DNA from 3 places in the Brevibacillus sp. SAFN-007a genome. Region 2 is predicted to be linked to each of the others. Evidence: riboswitches for the same ligand, from Rfam matches in the RefSeq annotation. Region 2 holds a riboswitch; each other region holds the start of a gene.
What was found. Region 2 has a riboswitch for thiamine pyrophosphate ahead of thiS (sulfur carrier protein ThiS). Riboswitches for the same ligand answer to the same signal wherever they lie in the genome.
Positions count from the first base shown of each region.

Region 1: another riboswitch for thiamine pyrophosphate. It lies ahead of thiO (glycine oxidase ThiO); the one in region 2 lies ahead of thiS (sulfur carrier protein ThiS).
Region 3: another riboswitch for thiamine pyrophosphate. It lies ahead of thiC (phosphomethylpyrimidine synthase ThiC); the one in region 2 lies ahead of thiS (sulfur carrier protein ThiS).

Region 1 is NZ_JBQCKK010000009.1:83,182-89,576, forward strand. It holds gene ACTHO6_RS12050 (site-2 protease family protein) at 1-394, opposite strand, end outside; gene ACTHO6_RS12055 (iron-sulfur cluster biosynthesis family protein) at 458-760, opposite strand; gene ACTHO6_RS12060 (DUF3905 domain-containing protein) at 871-1,224, opposite strand; gene ACTHO6_RS12065 (glycosyltransferase family 2 protein) at 1,405-2,241, shown strand; gene sspK (small acid-soluble spore protein K) at 2,267-2,398, opposite strand; gene ACTHO6_RS12075 (DUF3886 domain-containing protein) at 2,496-2,771, shown strand; gene ACTHO6_RS12080 (hypothetical protein) at 2,771-2,917, shown strand; gene ACTHO6_RS12085 (hypothetical protein) at 2,968-3,144, shown strand; partial or broken gene ACTHO6_RS12090 (glucose-6-phosphate isomerase) at 3,363-4,712, shown strand; gene ACTHO6_RS12095 (excisionase family DNA-binding protein) at 4,734-4,952, shown strand; TPP riboswitch at 5,032-5,148, shown strand; gene thiO (glycine oxidase ThiO) at 5,319-6,395, shown strand, end outside.
Region 2 is NZ_JBQCKK010000008.1:38,511-44,905, forward strand. It holds gene ACTHO6_RS11220 (LysM peptidoglycan-binding domain-containing protein) at 1-801, shown strand, start outside; gene ACTHO6_RS11225 (hypothetical protein) at 1,118-1,345, shown strand; gene ACTHO6_RS11230 (DUF2203 domain-containing protein) at 1,353-1,739, opposite strand; gene ACTHO6_RS11235 (alanyl-tRNA editing protein) at 1,856-3,067, shown strand; gene kapB (sporulation phosphorelay system protein KapB) at 3,153-3,536, shown strand; TPP riboswitch at 3,578-3,688, shown strand; gene thiS (sulfur carrier protein ThiS) at 3,899-4,102, shown strand; gene ACTHO6_RS11250 (thiazole synthase) at 4,108-4,878, shown strand; gene ACTHO6_RS11255 (acetylornithine deacetylase) at 4,871-6,166, shown strand; gene tenA (thiaminase II) at 6,175-6,395, shown strand, end outside.
Region 3 is NZ_JBQCKK010000006.1:150,019-156,413, reverse strand. It holds gene ACTHO6_RS09945 (GerAB/ArcD/ProY family transporter) at 1-1,320, shown strand, start outside; gene ACTHO6_RS09940 (ATP-dependent DNA ligase) at 1,369-2,313, opposite strand; gene ACTHO6_RS09935 (DUF1904 family protein) at 2,716-3,045, shown strand; gene ACTHO6_RS09930 (hypothetical protein) at 3,128-3,298, opposite strand; gene thiC (phosphomethylpyrimidine synthase ThiC) at 3,320-5,071, opposite strand; TPP riboswitch at 5,224-5,334, opposite strand; gene ACTHO6_RS09920 (cation diffusion facilitator family transporter) at 5,584-6,395, shown strand, end outside.

The sequences.
Region 1 (6,395 bases), on a different contig from region 2:
GGTCCTGCGTCCACCAGTACAGCGGCAGGGCAGGCAAAAAGGCGATCATGCCGGCAAGCGGTCCGCCGTAGGCCAGATAGGCTTCCGTCTTGGCATCGCGCGGCATGTCTTTCATGGCTATAAACGCACCCGCAAACGGGATGAAGACGGCTGGCGAAGTCGCAATGCCTTTGCGTTTGGCAGCGATGACGTGCCCCATCTCATGGACGAAGATCAGGTAGACGAGCGCCACGGCGAACTTCCAGCCGTAAAACATGGCGTACGCCCACACGCTGATAACCATCGACAACAGGGTCGTGCCGAATTTGGAAAACTTGAGGATGCCGATTAGCCATTTGAAATTGGCCAGCAGGAAGGCACCGATGGCCAAGAGGACCGAACCACTTTTTTTCATGAAAAGCTCCTCCCCTACGTCATGGCAGTCTTTCATTCATACGGACGGTGCCCGGGAAAGTTTCTACTGGTCCGAAAGACGCGGATTCGAGAAGCGAAAGCCGTACTCTCCGTATGTAGGATCATAGCCAAGCTGACCGCCGTCGAAATACCAGAAATCGGTGGGGCGGATCACAAAGCGCAAGCCTTCCACTTCGAAAACGGCGTCACCAGGCATGGCTTCGTCTTTTTCAATCGCATAAAACAGTCCGCCTGTTCCGGGCCCGCTTGTCCGAACGTACAGCCGCAGCGTATCTCCGGGGCGAAACTCGGAATATCGTTGGTAGGCGAGAGAGAATGCAGGCTCTATCGCAAGTGTGATGCTCATGGGCAAGCTCCTTTCCATCTCTTCAAAGCCCATTGTAACATACAAACCGAAACCGCCCATTCGGTTGGCCTGTCTTTTCCGAATGGGCGGTCATTTTTCACAAGAAGCGGTTAATCCTTGCCTTTGCTGACGTCTTTCGTCGGATGCATGAAGCGGGCATGGCTGATCGGTTTGTCCTCCAACAGCTCCTTGTTTTCGTAGGAGTTCCAGCCGATGTCATTGGTGGGATGCACCCATTGGTCGCCTGCCATGATCGAAGGATCGGTGTCTGTGCTCCAGTTGTGCAACGGGGACTCTTTGGACTCGTACTGGCTGTCTCCGATCACCACGCCGAATTCATTGACAAAAGGCGGCTGGATCGTGCGGGACGATTTTTTGTAGTCGGGCGCGCTGATCTGATGCGGCAAGGTTCCATCGAGGGAAATATCCTTCGTCTGCTCGTTGTTTTTCTGGTCGTTGTCCATCCGTTGGACCTCCTTTATCCACACAGCCGGTATGTTTGCCAGCGAGGCATGCTCGTTTTTAGCATGCATCAGTCGGATTTCCCTTATACGGCGAGTACGGCGAGCGGCGCAACAAGCGTATCACCGACGCCCAGCCCAAATCGGCACGAGCTGCATATGCTACAAAAAGGGGGAGATTCGATGCTGACCAGTGTCGTTATTCCTGCCAAAAACGCTGACGATCAGCTGCTGTACACATTGTTCGGCTTCAACCTGCAATACTGCGCCTTCGAAGAGTTCGAGGTGATCGTCCTGGACAACGCCTCAACGGATGCGACGAGAGAAAAGCTGTCGCAATTTACCGCCCATTTTCCGTTGAACTACGTACGGTTTCGGGCCAAAAAAACGCTTGCTCACCTGCTGAACACAGGGGTCCAACTGGCGCGCGGCGAACTGATCGTCTTCCTCGCGGCCCAGTTGATCGTCCCCCGCAGCTTTATCGGCGTGCATCAGCAGGCCCATGAAAAGTCGCGCGACCTGGTCTTGCTCGGGCAGGACCGGAAGCGAATTTATTCGGTGTATGAGCCGGGCTTCAGCGCGACCCAGCATGCGGAGTGCCAGCTCTGGCTGGAGCAATACCCGCATGTGAAGCGGCCGCATACGCTGGGGGAATCAGTCCCTCTTCTGGAAGAGAGCCAGATTGTAAACGGCTTGCCTTTTCGCATCGGTTTGCCCTGTCCGGTCGCGCAAAAGCGGCTGGCTATTCGGGAGAAATACGGGGCGAAGCTGGCGCGGCACCGATCGCCGTGGACACTGTTTGACATCGAGCACGTCTCGTTGCGTCGGGAGAGCCTGGCAAAAGCAGGGGCTTTTCGCGAACTGCCGCGGATCGAGATGGAACGGGATTTCGGCAAACGGCTGCGCAAAAATGGCTGCCCATTCCAGCTGGACGATAAGCTGACGCTATTGAAGCAGGAGTACGTGCAAAAAAGGCTGGGCACAAGCGGCCCGTCTTCCAGAAAAAACCGCCGGGCGTAACCATCCCGGCGGTTCCCTTTTGTGTCTAACGGTTTTCTTTTAACCGCTCTTGTGGTTCACTATTGATGGAACCGTTGGAACGGATGGCTTCCGACTGGGCTTTGGGGCCACGGATTTCTGCGGTTTTTCCGAAGTCTTTTGCTTTATTGCGTACCATGTCTCGTCCTCCTCTTCATGCGAAGCGTAAAAGTAGTATGACCCAAAAAGCGCTGGAGAATGGGCGTGAATTCGATAGGGAAAGGATGGTAGTTCACATGGCGAAGAAAAAGCAAAAACAGCAACCGCAACGGCAAAACCCGGATACAGCGACAGAAGCGAAATCTTCTCTCGGCAGCCTGAAGGATCTGGTGAATCCGGATGCATGGGCCAAGCTGAAGCAGCTGGAAAAAGACATGAAATCCGAAAGCGAACGCAAGGCGAAGGAAGCGGCGGAGCAAAAGCGTCGCGAACAGGAAGAGCGCGAGCGCAACAAAAGCTTTGCGGAACTGCTGGAGGACTATGAGAAAAAGGGCGGAGGCAAGTACAGCTGATGCGCGAGGAACGTCAGACAGGCCGACCGGATACATCGAAAAACGGCCTGATGAAAAAACGACAGCTTGCACTCAAGGATGAGGCGATCAAGCAGCGCGGCCGGCAAGTTCTCGGCCGTTTGGGGAAAAAGCAGTCCAAGGAGTGATTTTTTCCCCTTCTTCCCCATATAGCTAGGAGAGGGGAAGGAGGGAGATCATGGGGACAATCCTGCTCCTGCTCAGTCTCCTCTGTGTAGCTGTAGGCACCTGGAAGCTGAGCGGTATCTACAAGGCAGACAAGACGGACAGCAAAACGCTCTGGTGGACGGTCGCGAGTTTCGGGATTGCGCTGTTTTTTCTTTTGAAACTGATGACAGATACGTTTCCCACATAAGCATGCACCTGTGGCCGCAAGCTGCACAGGTGCATGTTTTTGTACCGAGAAACAGTTCTTTTTCGACAGCGAGGTGTCGATATTCGCGATAACCGGGGCCATTTGTCGCGAATTTTTCCCGATTGGCTCGCATTTTGTGATGTTTTGACTAAAAGCAACTTTCTGGCTGGTGGCGTGATAAGATAAGAGAATAGATGACGTTCCTTGGGAGGGGAGCCATGAACCAAGCCATACGATTTGATTACTCCAATGCACGCGCCTTTGTGAGACAGCATGAATGGGAGCAGCTTGCCCCGGCGATCGGGCAGGCGCATGAGATGTTGCACAAAAGAACGGGGCCAGGCAGAGACTATCTCGGGTGGGTGGATTGGCCACAGAGGTACGACCGCGTCGAGTTCGAGCGGATTCGCCAGGCCGCGGCACGTATCCAGGCTGATTCAGATGTGCTTTTGGTAATTGGAATCGGGGGTTCATACTTGGGGGCGAAGGCTGTACTGGACATTTTGGGCCACAGCTTTTACAATTTGCTGCCGAAGTCGAAGCGGCGTTTTCCGGAGATTTATTTTGTCGGAAACAATATCAGCCCGGTTTATATCTCTCATCTGATGGACGTGCTGGAAGGAAAAGACGTGTCCATCAATGTCATCTCGAAGTCGGGCACGACCACAGAGCCCGCGATCGCTTTTCGGCTGTTGCGCACCTGGCTGGAGAACAAGTACGGCCGCGAACAGGCGAGGAAGCGCATCTATATTACGACGGACAAAACGCGTGGCGCCTTGAAAAGGCTCGCGGAAGACGAAGGGTACGAAAGCTTTGTCATTCCGGACGATATCGGCGGACGTTTTTCCGTCCTGACCGCAGTCGGGCTTCTGCCCATAGCCGTGAGCGGAGCCGATCTGGACGCGCTGATGAAGGGAGCGCAAGACGCGAGCGAGCGCTACATGGTGATGGATTTGCACGAAAACCCGTGCTACCAGTATGCGGCGATTCGCAATGCCCTGTACCGCAAAGGCAAGACCGTAGAGCTTCTGGTCAGCTACGAGCCGCAGTTCCGCTTTTTTGCGGAGTGGTGGAAGCAGTTGTTCGGAGAGTCGGAAGGAAAGGACGGCAAAGGCATTTTCCCCGCGTCGGCGGAGTTTTCCGCGGACCTGCACTCGTTGGGGCAGTACATACAGGACGGCATGCGGCACTTGTTTGAAACCGTCGTGACCGTGAACAAGCCCGCTGTCGACATCACCGTACAGGAGGACCCGCTCGATGTCGACGGGCTGAACTTCTTGTCCGGCAAACGGATGGGGTTTGTCAATAAAAAGGCTTTCGAAGGAACGGTACTGGCGCACGTGGACGGCGGCGTACCGAACCTGCTTGTGGAGATGCCAGAGGCGACTGCGTATCATCTCGGTGCCCTGATCTACTTTTTTGAAAAGGCATGCGGGATTAGCGGCTATCTCTTAGGCGTCAACCCGTTCGATCAGCCAGGGGTGGAGGCGTACAAAGCCAACATGTTCGCCCTTCTGGGAAAACCTGGATTCGAGCGGCAGAAAGCGGAACTGGAGGCAAGATTGCGCGAGAACAAGACGTATTTGACCGTGGAGGAAACAGCGGCGTATTTGGAGCTTCCCGAAACGTTTATTTTGGAGAAAATTCATCAGGGCAAGATCCGTGCCCTCCACGACGGCAACGAGTACATCATTAACAAGGAACAGTTCAATCACCATCTGGAGGAGCTGCGCAAGCTTCGCGAGTTCGAGGAAGCGGCGCGTCACGAAACGGTTCCGGAAAGCTACGATGTGAAAGACGAAGATTAAGAGCAGAGGGAAGCGCGGAAGCATCTTGTCAGGTCACTGCCAAGAGGACTATACTTGGTAGGGAAACGAAAAGAAAAGATCAAGCAACTCGGGGAGTCCTTCATGCGGGGCTGAGAGGATGGGAGCATACGACCATCGACCCATTGCACCTGATCCGGATCATGCCGGCGCAGGGATACGGTTGCCGGCAAACAGCGCTTTTTCCTGGTTTCTATGCGTATGAAGCCCACCTTTTCCTTGCAAAGGAGAGGGTGGGCTTTCTTTATGGAACGGTCCATCGCGGGATTTTTGTCAGGGGCTTTGGCGAAAGCTGCGGTGCAGGGCGAGCGGCCCCGACCAAATTGCAACAGCGAGGAGAGAGAAACAGTGAGCGATTGTCTCATAGTGGGTGGAGGAATCATCGGATTAAGTCTGGCCTATGAGTTGTCACGAAGAGGATACAGCGTCACGCTGGTGGAGCAGGGAGAGTGGGGCGGACAGGCGTCCTCCGCTGCGGCGGGGATGCTTGCGCCATTGAAGGAATTTGCCTCCCCAGGCCCGATGCTCAATCTGGGCATGACTTCGCTGTCCTATTACCCGGAGTGGGCAGCCGAGCTGGAGGAGTTTACCGGAGGGGACGTACAGCTTAGCCTGGACGGACTGCTTACGGTGGCACTCAACGATGACGAGCAGGCGCAATTGGAAGCGAAGTACCATTGGCAAAAAGCAGCGGGGCACAGCGTCCACTTTTTGACAGAACAAAAGCAGCTGGCTGAGGTGGAGCCGCTTCTGACCGAACAGGCGCAGGCAGCCATCTACTCTCCGTACGAAGGACATATCAACAACCGCATGCTGCTGCGCGCTCTGGTGACAGCGTGCCGCCTGCAGGGTGTCGCGCTGCACGCAGGCTGCGTCGTGAGCGGCATTGCCGTAAAAGGCGGTCGGGTAGTCGGCGTGGAGAGCTCGCTCGGGCCGCTGCGGGCGGAGCAGACGATCATCACGTCAGGCGCTTGGGCGGGCATCATGCTGGAAATGCTCGGCGTTTCCATTCCGGTTCGCCCGGTTCGCGGCCAGATCGCGGCCGTATCCTCCGCAGGCATCCCGCTGCGCACGGTGATTTTTGGCACATCGGGCTACATTACCCCGAAAAAGGACGGGAAAATCGTCATCGGCGCGACGGAAGACGAAAGCGGCTTTCAGCGCGAAGTCACCATGGCGGGCTTGGCCAGCATCCTGAACGGCGTTATGCCGTATGTCCCGGCTTTGCACAGCGCCGCTTTTCTGGAGGCGTGGGGCGGACTGCGGCCAGCTACCGCCGATGGCAAGCCGCTGCTTGGTTCCGTGCCCGGCTGGGACGGGCTGTCGATTGCCGGAGGGCATTTCCGCAACGGTATTCTGCTGTCCCCGGTCACAGCCAAATGGATGGCCGACTATCTGGAAAATGGCGATACGGAGCGGCTGGCA
Region 2 (6,395 bases):
CAGGTTGTGCTGATGCTCGTCGTCACCAACCTGGAAAACGACCAGTTCAGCACGGAGCTGGGCGGGTTGATCCTGAACGATCAAGAGCTGCAAAACAAGGTACTCGACAACATTTTTCAAACGGCGAGAGAACTTGGGATGGGGGACATCCATTTCGATATGGAGGCGCTCCCCGCTGGGGATCGCGAGGCGTACATCCGCTTTTTGCGCAGGGCGCGCGATCGGGCGCACGCTCAGGGGATGATGATTTCCGTCGCTTTGGCGCCGAAGACGAGCGCCGAGCAGCAAGGCAGATGGTACAGCGCCCACGATTACCGGGCGATTGGCGAGATTGCCGACTTTGTCGTCATCATGACGTATGAGTGGGGCTACAGCGGCGGGCCGCCGATGGCCGTGTCGCCGATCGGGCCTGTGCGGCGCGTTCTCCAGTACGCGCTGACCGAAATGCCCGCAGAAAAAATTTTGATGGGCCAAAACTTGTACGGCTACGACTGGACGCTGCCGTATGAACAAGGGACGACGGCACGGGCATTGAGTCCGCAGGCAGCGATTGCCTTGGCGGCGCGGGAAAACGCCGTCATCCGCTACGACTACCGGGCGCAGGCGCCGTTTTTCCACTATACGGATGGAGACGGCAAACGGCATGAGGTATGGTTCGAGGACGCCCGGTCGATTCAAGCCAAGTTCGATCTGGTGAAGCAGCTGGGCCTGCGGGGAGTCAGCTACTGGAAGCTCGGTTTGCCGTTTCCGCAAAACTGGCTGTTGATCGAAAGCAACTTCCGCGTCCGCAAACGGGCGTAGCGAGAAGGCGTGCAATCCATTTTCCGGCTTGTACGCCTTCTTGCGTTGCAAGGTTGCAAGTCTGTCTGTTGCGGCATGCTTGCTCGCACGCCTTTTGTCTGGCACCGCTTGCGGCGAAGCGTGTACCGCCTGCTAGCCGTCCGGCGGCCCGGTGCGAGCGGGAGCAGCCAGGCTGTCCCATCACACCGCTTCGCTCGTTGGTTCGCGCGTGCTGCGGCGGCAAGGCCGGGCCGCCGGACGCCATGGACCGGTCACGTTTTCGATTGGGAGCAATCGTGGTATGATGGAACAGGAATACGGGGAAAGGAGTAGAACGATGGGAGAATGCAAGCTGGATCACAGTAAAGAGGATGTGCAAAAGAAGCTGGCCGAGCAAGCGCCGTTTTTGGCCGGAGAGCGGGTAGGACGATTGCAGCGCATGCTGGAAGGCGAGCTTAGCCAGGAGCGTTTGAACGAGCTGTTTCACCTGTTGAAAAAATACGATCTGGCAAGCCCGGAAGAGCGCCGCACACGCGAACAGCAGATGGATCGCCTGTTGGGCTAAAAAACCGTCACCGGATCGGCTTGCGGCCCATGAAGCCGTCGTGCGGCCCGTGGTAGTGGGTGATGGAGTCTTCTCCCGCGCGCCAGCACAAGAGCACTTCTTCGCCGTCGATGATGGCGGGAAAGTCGAACAGGCCGATGTCGATGTCTTTGACCTGGATGCCTTTGCCGATCAGTTGGGTGACGTGCATCTTCGCTTCCAATTCGAGAAAGTCAAGCTGGCATTCTACGGAAAAGAGCGCCTCCTCGTCCACAGGCTGCTGCTTTTTGAGTTGCTCGCGTTTTTGATACATTTCATAGAAAGAACGCTTCGATTTTTGCAAAAACGAGAGTTCTTCCCGTACATAGGGCAACAAGTCGTTCGCTTCCTGAAGCGTAAACATTTTTTTGTTCAAGGATCATCCCTCCTCGATCTCTATTCTATTAGTATACTAGCAACCCCTGGCGGGAGAAAATGGCCGGAATGGAAAAAAGCGCAGTTGTCGTTTCCGTCCGGCGGCAAGGAGCAGGTATGGAAGACAGAATCTATTATCAAGATGCGTATGCGAGAACGTTTTCGGCGCGCGTATTGCGGCAGGGCAGGGAAGAGGATGGAACGCCGTACGTCGTGCTGAGCGAGACGGCGTTTTACCCGACGGGAGGCGGACAGCCCGCGGATATGGGCACGCTCGGAGAATGTCGGGTCATCGACGTGGAAGAGGTGGCAGGCGAGGTGCGACATCGGCTGGAAGCCCCGCTGCCGGAGGACTGCACGGAAGTCGAGGGCCAGATCGATTGGGACCGCCGCTTCGATCACATGCAGCAGCATGCGGGACAGCACATTTTGTCCGCCGCCTTTCTGGAAGTCGCGCAGGCGGAGACGGTCGCGTTTCATCTGGGAAAAGAACGCGTGACGATCGACGTGCGGCTGGATGAGCTGACACCGGATGTATGGGAAGCGGTCGAGCAGCGGGCCAACCAGGTCGTGCTGGAGAACCATCCGATCATCGCCCGGTTTGTCGACGATGAGGAGCTGGCTCGTCTGCCGCTGAAAAAACAGCCGACGGTCACGGAAAATGTCCGCGTCGTCATCATCCCCGCGTACGACTACAATCCGTGCGGCGGCACACATCCTGCGCGCACAGGCGAAGTGGGCGTGATAAAAATTCTCGGCTGGGAGCGCCATCGCGGAAACATCCGGCTGGAGTTCATCTGCGGCTTGCGGGCTTTGCGGGATTACACGCGCAAGCAGGCGACCGTCCGCGAGCTGGCGAAGCTGATGGCGACCAGTGAGACGGAGTTGATCGCGCAGACAGAGCGCGTGCTGGCCGAACGGGACAGTTTGAAAGCAAGGCTCGCCGAAGCGGAAAAACAGCTGCTTGCGGGCGAAGTTCGCAAGCAGCTCGGCGCGGCGGAGCAGATGGGCGGGGTGCGTGTCCTGGCGCACGTTTTCCCGGACAAAACGATCCAGCAGTTGCAGCAGTTCGCCCAACTGGCGGTCGCGGAGGCGCCGGACGTCGTTTGCCTGCTGGCCGCAGCGACTGGCGAGAAGACTCAGCTTGTGTTTGCGCGGGGGCAGGATGTGAATGTCGCCGTCAACCAGCTGCTCAAGGAGACGCTCCCGTTAATTGCCGGAAAAGGTGGCGGCAATCCGGCGATGGCGCAGGGCGGCGGTCAACCAGCACCTGCCGCAGATGAAGTGCTGGCGCACGCCCGCAAGTTGCTTGCCCAGTCGCTGACCTGACGGGCGAGTAGTGAGTGGCAAGCTGTGGCAAGGCCGTTTTTGCCTAAGCCCCTACCATAATGAATGATGCGAGGAGGAAACGACGATGTTTTGGAACCCCGGCGATAAAGTTCGCGTGACGCAGCGGACAGGAGAATATATCGCGGAAGTGCTGGAAATTCACGACACGAAGCTGTTGCTCAAGGTGCTTGCGGTGACGAAATACCCGCAGCAGGGCGATCTCCATACCTCCTACGAGGTGGATGTGCCGCTGTTCCACCAGCGTCCGGCGCTCTCCTACCAGGAAAAATTCATGGCCCCGGCCGCATCCGTCATCCGCTACAACGGCGAAGTGCCGGACTACAAGGAGTCCGTGCGCACGGCGATGGAGCGGGAAATGGAAAAGCTGAAAAAAATGGCGGCCTGGGCCGAGCGTTGCCTGGTTGAGCTGGAAGCGATGTATAAGGAAACCTTTACAAACACGAAATAGAGTGGTACTGTAATACTCGAATGTACGACAATTTCATAAGGTGACTACCAAACGGGGGCCGAGCATCGTCGGCTGAGATTGTAACGAGCGTGTTACTGACCGTTGAACCTGACCTGGGTCATGCCAGCGGAGGAAGAGGTATATGAATCGATTTCACGGTGCAGCAGTTGCGGCGGATTTGCCGGAATGCTGCTACCAGACGACGAGATCAACTCAACCATCCCACGGCGGATGGTTTTTTTCTTCCATCTGTCCGATGGGATACGTATACGGCTTCCACCGTTTGACTGGAGTGACTTCCGGCAGGCGAGGGAGGCCGTTTTTTCGTCCCTCGACAAGTAGCAGCAAGAAGGAGGAAGACCATGGTTGTTGTGCTGAACGGAAAAACGGCAGAGCTGTCGGCTGAGATCAACACAGTCCGCGCCCTGCTCGCTTCGTATTCCCTGCAAGAGAAGATTGTCGTCGTGGAGCGCAACGGAGAAATCATCGACCGCTCCCGGTATGAACAAACGCCGATTGCAGACGGAGATCGCATCGAAATCGTTCATTTTGTCGGAGGAGGATGACCAGCATGGATACATGGAAAATTGGCCCTTACGAGTTTCGTTCCCGCCTTTTGCTCGGGACTGGAAAATTCGCAGATTTGGAAACGCAAGGAAAAGCAGTAGAGGCGTCGGAGGCCGAAATTTTGACATTCGCGATTCGTCGGCTCAATTTGGAAAATCCGCAAGAGCCGAACTTTTTGGAACAGCTCGATCTGAAAAAATTCACGCTGCTGCCGAATACAGCCGGGGCCTACACGGCTGAGGAAGCGGTGCGCATCGCCCGTCTGGCGCGGGCATCCGGCTTGTGTGACATGATTAAGGTAGAGGTCATCGGCGATCCGAAAACGCTGCTGCCTGACCCGATCGGCACGCTGGAAGCGTCGAAAATACTGGTCGAGGAAGGCTTCATCGTGCTGACTTACACCAACGACGATCCGATTCTCGCCAAGCGCTTGCAGGAGGTGGGCGTACATGCCGTCATGCCGGGCGCGTCCCCGATTGGCTCCGGACAAGGCATCGTCAACGAAAACAACCTCCGCTTCATCATCGAGGACGCGAAAGTGCCGATCATCGTGGACGCAGGCATCGGGTCGCCAGCCGATTGCGCGAAAGCGATGGAGCTGGGCGCGGACGGCGTGCTGCTGAATACGGCAGTCGCGCTCGCGGACAATCCGGTGCTGATGGCCGAAGCGATGAAGCTCGGCGTGGAAGCGGGGCGCAAAGGCTTCCTCGCGGGACGGATCGCGAAAAAGCGCTACGCGTCGGCGAGCAGCCCGACCGAAGGGATGATTGAGTAGCGTGGACCGACTGACAGAAGCGGTAGAATCGATTGCCAGGCGCAAAGAAGAGTTGTTTGCCCTCCTGGCAGAGCTCGTTTCCCATCCGACTGTAAGTCCGCCAGCGCGAAACAGCGACGCGGCGCAAACGGTACTCGCCCATCGGCTCGCGGCCATCGGCTTTGAGGTCGACCGCTGGACCGTCTACCCCGGCGACGACAACGTCGTCGGCCGACTGCCGGGTAGCGCTTCCGCTCAGGCGAACAGCCTGATTATCAACGGGCACATCGACGTTGCGGAAGTGGGCGACGATGCGAGCTGGACGTATCCGCCGTTTTCCTTGACGCGCGGCGCAGACGGACGGCTGTACGGACGCGGTGTCGCAGACATGAAGGGCGGACTGGCCGCAAGCCTGTTCGCCATTCAGATGCTGCGCGAGCACGGCGTCGAGCTGGCAGGCGATTTGCTGTTCCAATCGGTAATCGGCGAGGAAGCGGGCGAAGCAGGGACGCTGGTCGCGCTCGAACGCGGCTACCAGGCGGACTACGCCGTCGTCGTCGACACGAGCAACCTGCATATGCAAGGGCAGGGCGGCGTCATTACCGGCTGGATCACGATTGAGAGTCCGACGACCTTGCACGACGGGATGCGGGCGAGGACGATCCATGCCGGAGGCGGCGTGCGCGGGGCGTCTGCGATTGAAAAAATGGCGAAAATCATTACGGCGCTACAGGAGCTGGAACGGGACTGGGCCGTGATGAAGGCGTACCCCGGCTTTGCGGCTGGCAGCAATACGATCAACCCGGCTGTGATCGAGGGCGGACGCCATGCTGCGTTCATCGCGGATCGCTGCGCGCTCTGGATTACGGTTCACTTTTATCCGAACGAATCACACGAACAGATCATTCGCGAGATCGAGGACCATGTCGGACGGGCAGCGGCGGCTGATTTGTGGCTGCGCGACCATCCTCCCGTCTTCCGCTGGGGCGGTCGCTCCATGATCGAGGAGCGCGGGGAAATTTTCCCGTCCCTGGAGCTGGATACCAAGCATCCGGCCCTGGCGCAGCTGCAAGCCGCCTATGCAAGCGAGTTGGGCGAGGCGCCTGTGGTGGACATGTCTCCTACCGTCACAGATGCGGGCTGGTTCGCGCACGCAGGCATTCCCGCCGTACTGTTCGGCCCGGGCGAGCTGAAACACGCCCATGCCGTCGATGAGTCGATTGATCCTGACCAGCTTGTCCGGTTCGCCCAGATCATGGCCCGCTTTATCGCCAGCTGGTGCAACACGCCAAAGGAAGCGAAGGAGTGAAAAGAAGCATGGCAACCTTTACAGACCGTTTGTTACGCAGTGTCGCCCCGATCTGGGAGCGCGTTTACCAGCATCCGTTCGTAACTGGCTTGGGTGAAGGCACGCTGCCTGTAGAGTCGTTCAAATTTTACTTGAAGCAGGACTACATCTACCTGATCGATTACGCCAAAATGTTCGCGCTCGCCAGCGTGAAGGCCTACGATCTGGAGACGAGCGCCCGATTCGCCGC
Region 3 (6,395 bases), on a different contig from region 2:
TGGTTGGTCGGCAGTTTGCTGATGACGGGGATGATGATCAGCTTTTTGCGTTCGGTGGTGCAGGTAGCCAAGATGGATGCGTGGTTCTCGCAGATTGTTCCGGCTTGCTATGCCTTGCTCGTCGCCTATGTATTGGCGGAGCTTGTGCGCGCCTATCCGGGGAAAAACCTGTTTGAGATCATGTTTATCATCTGCGGCAAATGGATCGGCGGAGTCGTCAATGGTTTGCTTTTGTTTTACATCTGGGTGATTCTCGCCCTCGATATAAAAGGAGCGGCCGACTTTCTTCACATCTCCCTGCTCCCGCAGACGCCGGTGGAAATCATCCTGCTTGTGTTCGTTCTTGTGTTGATGTACTACGGCAAAACGAGCCTAGAGGTGGCGGCGAGGGTCAACGAAATCTATTTTCCCGCCTACTTCATCATGTATCTGTTGCTGTACTTTTTGCTGATGAACGAGTACAGCATCGAGCGACTGGAGCCGATTCTCAGCACGAGTCTGGAGCGGATAGCGGTAAGCAACCTGCTGCCGCTTGGCGTATACGGAGACGTGCTTTTGTTCGGCGCCTTTTTGCACGCCAGCAGCGAATCGCGTCTCTTGTTTGCGGCGATGAAGCACGGAATCATGATTGTATGCTTCACGACCACGATTGCGCTCTTGATTCTGCTCGGGGTGATGGGCTACGTCATTGCGGGGCGGCTCAATTTTCCGATTTACATTCTCGTTCAGCAAATTCACTTGACGGATTTTCTCGACCGGGTGGAAATGATTTTGTTCAGCTTGTGGTTTCCTGCGTTCAGCATGAAGGCGATCTTTGCGTACATGGCTTTTCTCGTCGGGGTAGGTTCGTTTGGCGGACAGCTGCACTACAATACGTTTAACGCGCCCAGCGGCTGTTTCCTGGTGGTGACTTCGCTGCTCGCCTTTTCCAAGGTGTCGGATATCGACCAGTTTATCAGCTACAGCTTCCCGCTCCTCGTCTTGCTTTTTCAGGTGCCGCTGCTCCTGTTTCTGTTGATCGCCGCCCGACGAAAAAAACGGGAAGCAGGCCAGGGCCTGATCCCGAAAGGCACGAAGCTGCACCGCTTTTACCGCTTGATGGTGTGGGGGGGAGTCATCAGTCTGGCAGGCTGTATCCTGACCATCCTGATCGGCGCCCTGCTGCGAGACAAATCTCCGGCGTCAGGGATGGCGACGGCGATCGCCTATGTCTGTTTTCTGGTGATCGGGCTGTTGACCAGTTACGGAGAAATGCAGGCGCTCAACCATGGCAAGCAAAGGCTGGGGCGGCCCAAGCAACAGGGGAAATTTCGCCAGTAGCCGTCCCTGTAGGCTGTTCGCCCGTCTGTGCGCCGGATAGGGGACGCTCTACGACCCGAACGTACACTGCCGGGCGGGAACATCGACGAAGCCTTGAATGCTCGGCTGACGCAACGAGTGTCCCTCCGCCCACTCTGCGTACTGGATTTTGGCTGTAAGCACAGGTTGTAGCCAGATGGTGCCGCTGATGCGCTCCGGCTTGTTGCAAAAAGGCATGTCTGCCTGGATCAGCGGGTGAATTTTTTCCGTCAGGCTCTGCCAGTCGTGGTGTGTCAGTTTTCCGGTTCCGGCATGGCCGATATACCAGAGCGCTCCTTGATCGTCGTAGAGTCCGAGAAGCAGGGAATTGACGGTCTGGTCCCGCATGGTTACTCCGCCCACCACCGCGATCAAATCCCGGTAGTTTTTTTTCTTTTGCCAGCGTCGATCCTTTCCGGCAATGGCATACGTGCTTGTCAAATCTTTTACAATGACGCCCTCCATCCCTTGTTGCCGGATGAGCCGAAACAGCTCTTGGCCGCTGCCAAAATTGTCGACGAGCTGCACAGTGGGGGTCGGGGCGACGAGCTTTTGCAAGAGGCGTTGTCGTTCTGCCAGGGGGCAGGCCGTGACCCACTCGCCGTTTGCGTACAAGATGTCAAAGATCATGTAGAAAATGGGAACCTGGCGCTGTACGGCAGCGACTTTTTCCATTCGTCGCAGACCGTCTCGGCGCATGACCTCGTAAAAGGACGGCTTGCCATCCGCTCCAAGCGCAACGACCTCGCCATCGAGAATAACGGATCGTGCCCGGCAGTAATCGGAAATCGCGGCGATCTCGGGGTAGTGTAGCGTGCGCTCGTTTGTCTTTCGGTTATACAGCTTGACAGAGCTGCCGTCATAGTACGTCAACAGTCTGATTCCATCCCATTTGACTTGCGCAATCCAGTCCGGATCATCGGCGATTTCATCCGTCGTCGTCGGCTCAAAGGGAATAACCGGCGTTAGCTTCATCGTAGCCTCCCGTATCTCATCGTCTGTCCATTTGTACGGTGTCACGATTCGCCATCGTCTATGCACCCGGAAAAGCAGAGAGTTTTGAACGAATGTTAAGAAACTTCTTCATTGATGAAGGATTGTCTTTGCGTTATACTAGGAGGCAGTTCACGAAGAATCAGGCAGGATCTGAAACGCGTTGCAGAAAGTATGGATGGGCTATATCTGACTGACCGAAACCTCCTGTCGTGGTACGTCCACCACCTATTCGCAAGGAGAGAGTCAGGAGACAGATATAGTCCTTTTTTTCGTTGCTCCGGAAATCGACTGTCGTATATAATTACGAAGGTAATGATTTTGGGAACAGCTTCGGCTCTCGTGGCTGTTGGTAGCTGTCTGTTCCGGAAAGAAGGAATTGACTTGCCATTTCTTCGATTTAAAGGCTTTGAAAAAGAAAAGCTGCAATCGGTATCGCCCCTTATTATAGAAGAGTTTGCCCGCATCGCCGAAGTGAGCCGGGAAAAGGTCAAGCTGGAGCTGCTTCTGGTCGAGCGCCTGACGAACAGTCCACTGTCTTTGGAAATCATGATGTTCCCCCGGGATCAGAAGCAGCACGATGAGATCGCCCGCGCCATGAACCGGATTTTGCACAAGCAAGGCTTCGAGAACGTCCATATTTTCTTTATCCTGCTGTCGCCTGCGCTATATTATAAGGAAGGACTTCCTTTGCGAGCGAAAGTCTCAAGCTGACACGGACAGGCGAACAGAAGAGAAGACCGCTTTCCACACGGTTGAGGGAGAGCGGTCTTTTTTTCGTTGTCAGGGAAGTTTCCTAATAATAGAGACTTTCCGTTTGCAGACATTTGGCGCAGGTGCGGGCCAGAGGCGTCTCGACGAACTCATGCTCGCACTCTTTTTGCAAAAGACGCAATTCGCGCTTCCGCTGTTCGAGGTCAGCCTCCAGGCGAGCGATCTCTGCTCGCAATTGCAACGCTTCGTTCACTTGCCAGCCACCTCCGGACGCTTATTTGTACAGTTGGCTTCCCTGCTCGCGAAATTCGCGAGCTTTCTCTAAAAGGCCCGCTGCGATGGCGCTCGACTCGCTCTGTTCTTGATCCTCGGCCAGATGACGGATGTCGTGCGAGATTTTCATGCTGCAAAATTTCGGGCCGCACATCGAGCAAAAGTGCGCAGACTTGGCTGCTTCCGCAGGCAACGTCTCGTCGTGATACTCGCGGGCGCGCTCAGGGTCGAGCGAGAGGTTGAACTGATCGTTCCAGCGAAACTCGAAGCGGGCTTTGGACAACGCGTCGTCGCGCTGTTTTGCCCGCGGGTGGCCCTTGGCCAAATCCGCTGCGTGGGCCGCGATTTTATAGGCGATCAGGCCGTTGCGCACGTCTTCCTTGTTCGGCAGGCCGAGATGCTCCTTGGGCGTGACGTAGCAGAGCATCGCGGTGCCGAACCAGCCGATCATCGCCGCGCCAATCGCGGAGGTAATGTGGTCGTAGCCGGGCGCGATGTCTGTCGTCAGCGGTCCGAGCGTGTAAAAAGGCGCCTCGTGGCAAATCGCCAGTTGTTTGTCCATGTTTTCGCGAATCAGGTGCATCGGGACGTGGCCCGGTCCTTCTATCATCACCTGCACGTCGTGCTTCCAGGCGATTTTGGTCAGCTCGCCGAGTGTCTCTAGTTCGGCAAACTGGGCCTCGTCATTCGCATCCGCAATCGAGCCGGGGCGCAAGCCGTCTCCGAGCGACACGCTGATGTCGTACGCCTTGAGAATTTCGCAAATCTCTTCAAAATGCGTGTACAAAAAGTTTTCCTCGTGATGGGCGAGACACCACGCAGCCAGGATGGAACCGCCGCGCGAAACGATTCCGGTCACGCGCTTCGCGGTCAGCGGAATGTAGCGGAGCAGGACACCGGCGTGGATGGTAAAGTAATCGACGCCTTGCTCTGCCTGTTCAATCAGCGTGTCCCGATAGATTTCCCAGGTGAGATCCTCCGCTTTGCCGTTCACCTTTTCCAGCGCCTGGTAGATCGGCACGGTTCCCACAGGCACAGGGCTGTTGCGGATAATCCACTCGCGGGTCGTGTGGATGTGCTTTCCGGTCGACAGGTCCATGATCGTGTCCGCGCCCCAGTGTACCGCCCAGATCATTTTCTCGACCTCCTCTTCCATCGAGGAGCTGACGGCGGAAGTGCCGATGTTGGCGTTGACCTTGACGTGAAAATGGCGGCCGATAATCATCGGCTCCGCCTCCGGATGATTGATATTGGCGGGAATGATCGCGCGGCCTGCCGCCACCTCAGCGCGGACAAACTCCGGCGTGACGCCTTCGCGGATGGCGATGTACTCCATCTCCGGCGTGATGATGTTACGGCGGGCATAGTGAAGCTGGGTGACTGCCTTGCCTGCCTTCGCCCGTCTCGGCTGATAGCCTTCGCGCGGGAAAGCGGGCATTTTCCCTGCGCTGTCGGCGTTTCGGATTCCGTTGTCCACAGGCTTTGGCTCGCGGCCGGCGTAGCTCTCCGTATCGCCTCGCTCCTCGATCCAGCGCTGGCGCACGAACGGCAGCCCTTTTTGGATATCGGCGACATAACCTTCGGCCGTGTATTCGCCGCTTGTGTCGTACACGCGCAGCGGCGGGTTTGGCGTGGTGCCGTACAGCCCCTCCGTAGGCGATAGCGCAATTTCGCGCATCGGCACGCGAATGTCGGGGCGGCTGCCTACCTCGTATACTTTGCGGCTTCCGGGAAAAGATGAAAGGGATGACATAAAAAAACCTCCTTGGCGTGGTTGCACGAAAGCGCGAACCTTGTAGGGAGGCGAAAGAGGCCCGTCGCGAAAAAACGCCGCATGGGAACATGCGACGCCAGACGCGAGAGCAGAGAAGAGACGGTATCCCGAACGTACAGATACGCATCGCTCATCTGTCATATGGACATTCCTCCGCTGGCATTACCCAGTTCAGGTTCAACGGTCGATGGCACAGTACCATCCTCTCAGCCTGGTGATTTCCAAGCTCCCGTGCTTGTTTTTGGTTTCGTTGCAAAATCAGGATACCGGAGAACACTGTATTTGGCAAGAAAAAGTTTCCAACAAAAATTGCCGCAGGGCAACACATTTTCCCCGCCTCTATACTCATGAATCGGACTAAAACTGTTTCTGTAGACCCACACGAATTTTGTCTGTTACGATGAGATTCGAAAACGAGAAACCGCTTTTATCCGTTCTGTTCTGACAACGTTGAGCGAAAAGGGCGATTGAGATTTTTGGGGTGATGGAGTGTGGATGTATATTCGGATTTGAAGCGAGGCGAGCGAGGGGCTTGGGTTAGTATTGTCGCCTATCTTTTTTGCTCGGCGTTAAAAATAGGGGTTGCGGTGCTGACCGGTTCGGAAGCGCTGATGGCGGATGGGCTGAACAACTCGACGGACGTGGTGGCATCCATAGCCGTGCTGATCGGGCTGCGCATCGCGCGCAAGCCGCCTGATCGCGATCATCCGTACGGGCATTTTCGCGCAGAGACGATCTCGGCGCTGGTCGCGTCATTTATCATGCTGTTTGTCGGGCTGGAGGTCATTACAGGAGCGATTCCGTCGCTGATGGACGCCAACCATAGCGCTCCGGACCTGTTGGCGGGCTGGACGGCTCTGGCAACAGCCGGCATCATGCTCGGGGTATACCGATACAACCGTCAGCTGGCCGTGAAAACGAACAGCCAGGCGTTGCTCGCCGCCGCTGCCGACAATCGTTCGGATGCCTTCGTCAGCATCGGTACGTTTGCGGGAGTTGCGGGCGCACAGTTTCAACTGCATTGGCTCGACCCGCTGGCTGCGCTTATCGTTGGGGGGATCATCCTGAAAACGGCGTGGGATATTTTCCGAGAGGCGACCCATCGCTTGACCGATGGCTTCGATGTGGGGCAGCTCGAGGAACTGAAGGAAACGATCGTCTCCATTTCCGGGGTGAAGGCGATCAGCGATATCAAGGCGCGTTATCACGGCAGCAGCGTGCTGGTGGACGTGGTGATTCACGTCGATCCGAAGTTGAATGTGGTGGAAAGCCACTCGATTACCGAAAAGATTGAAGAGCGTAT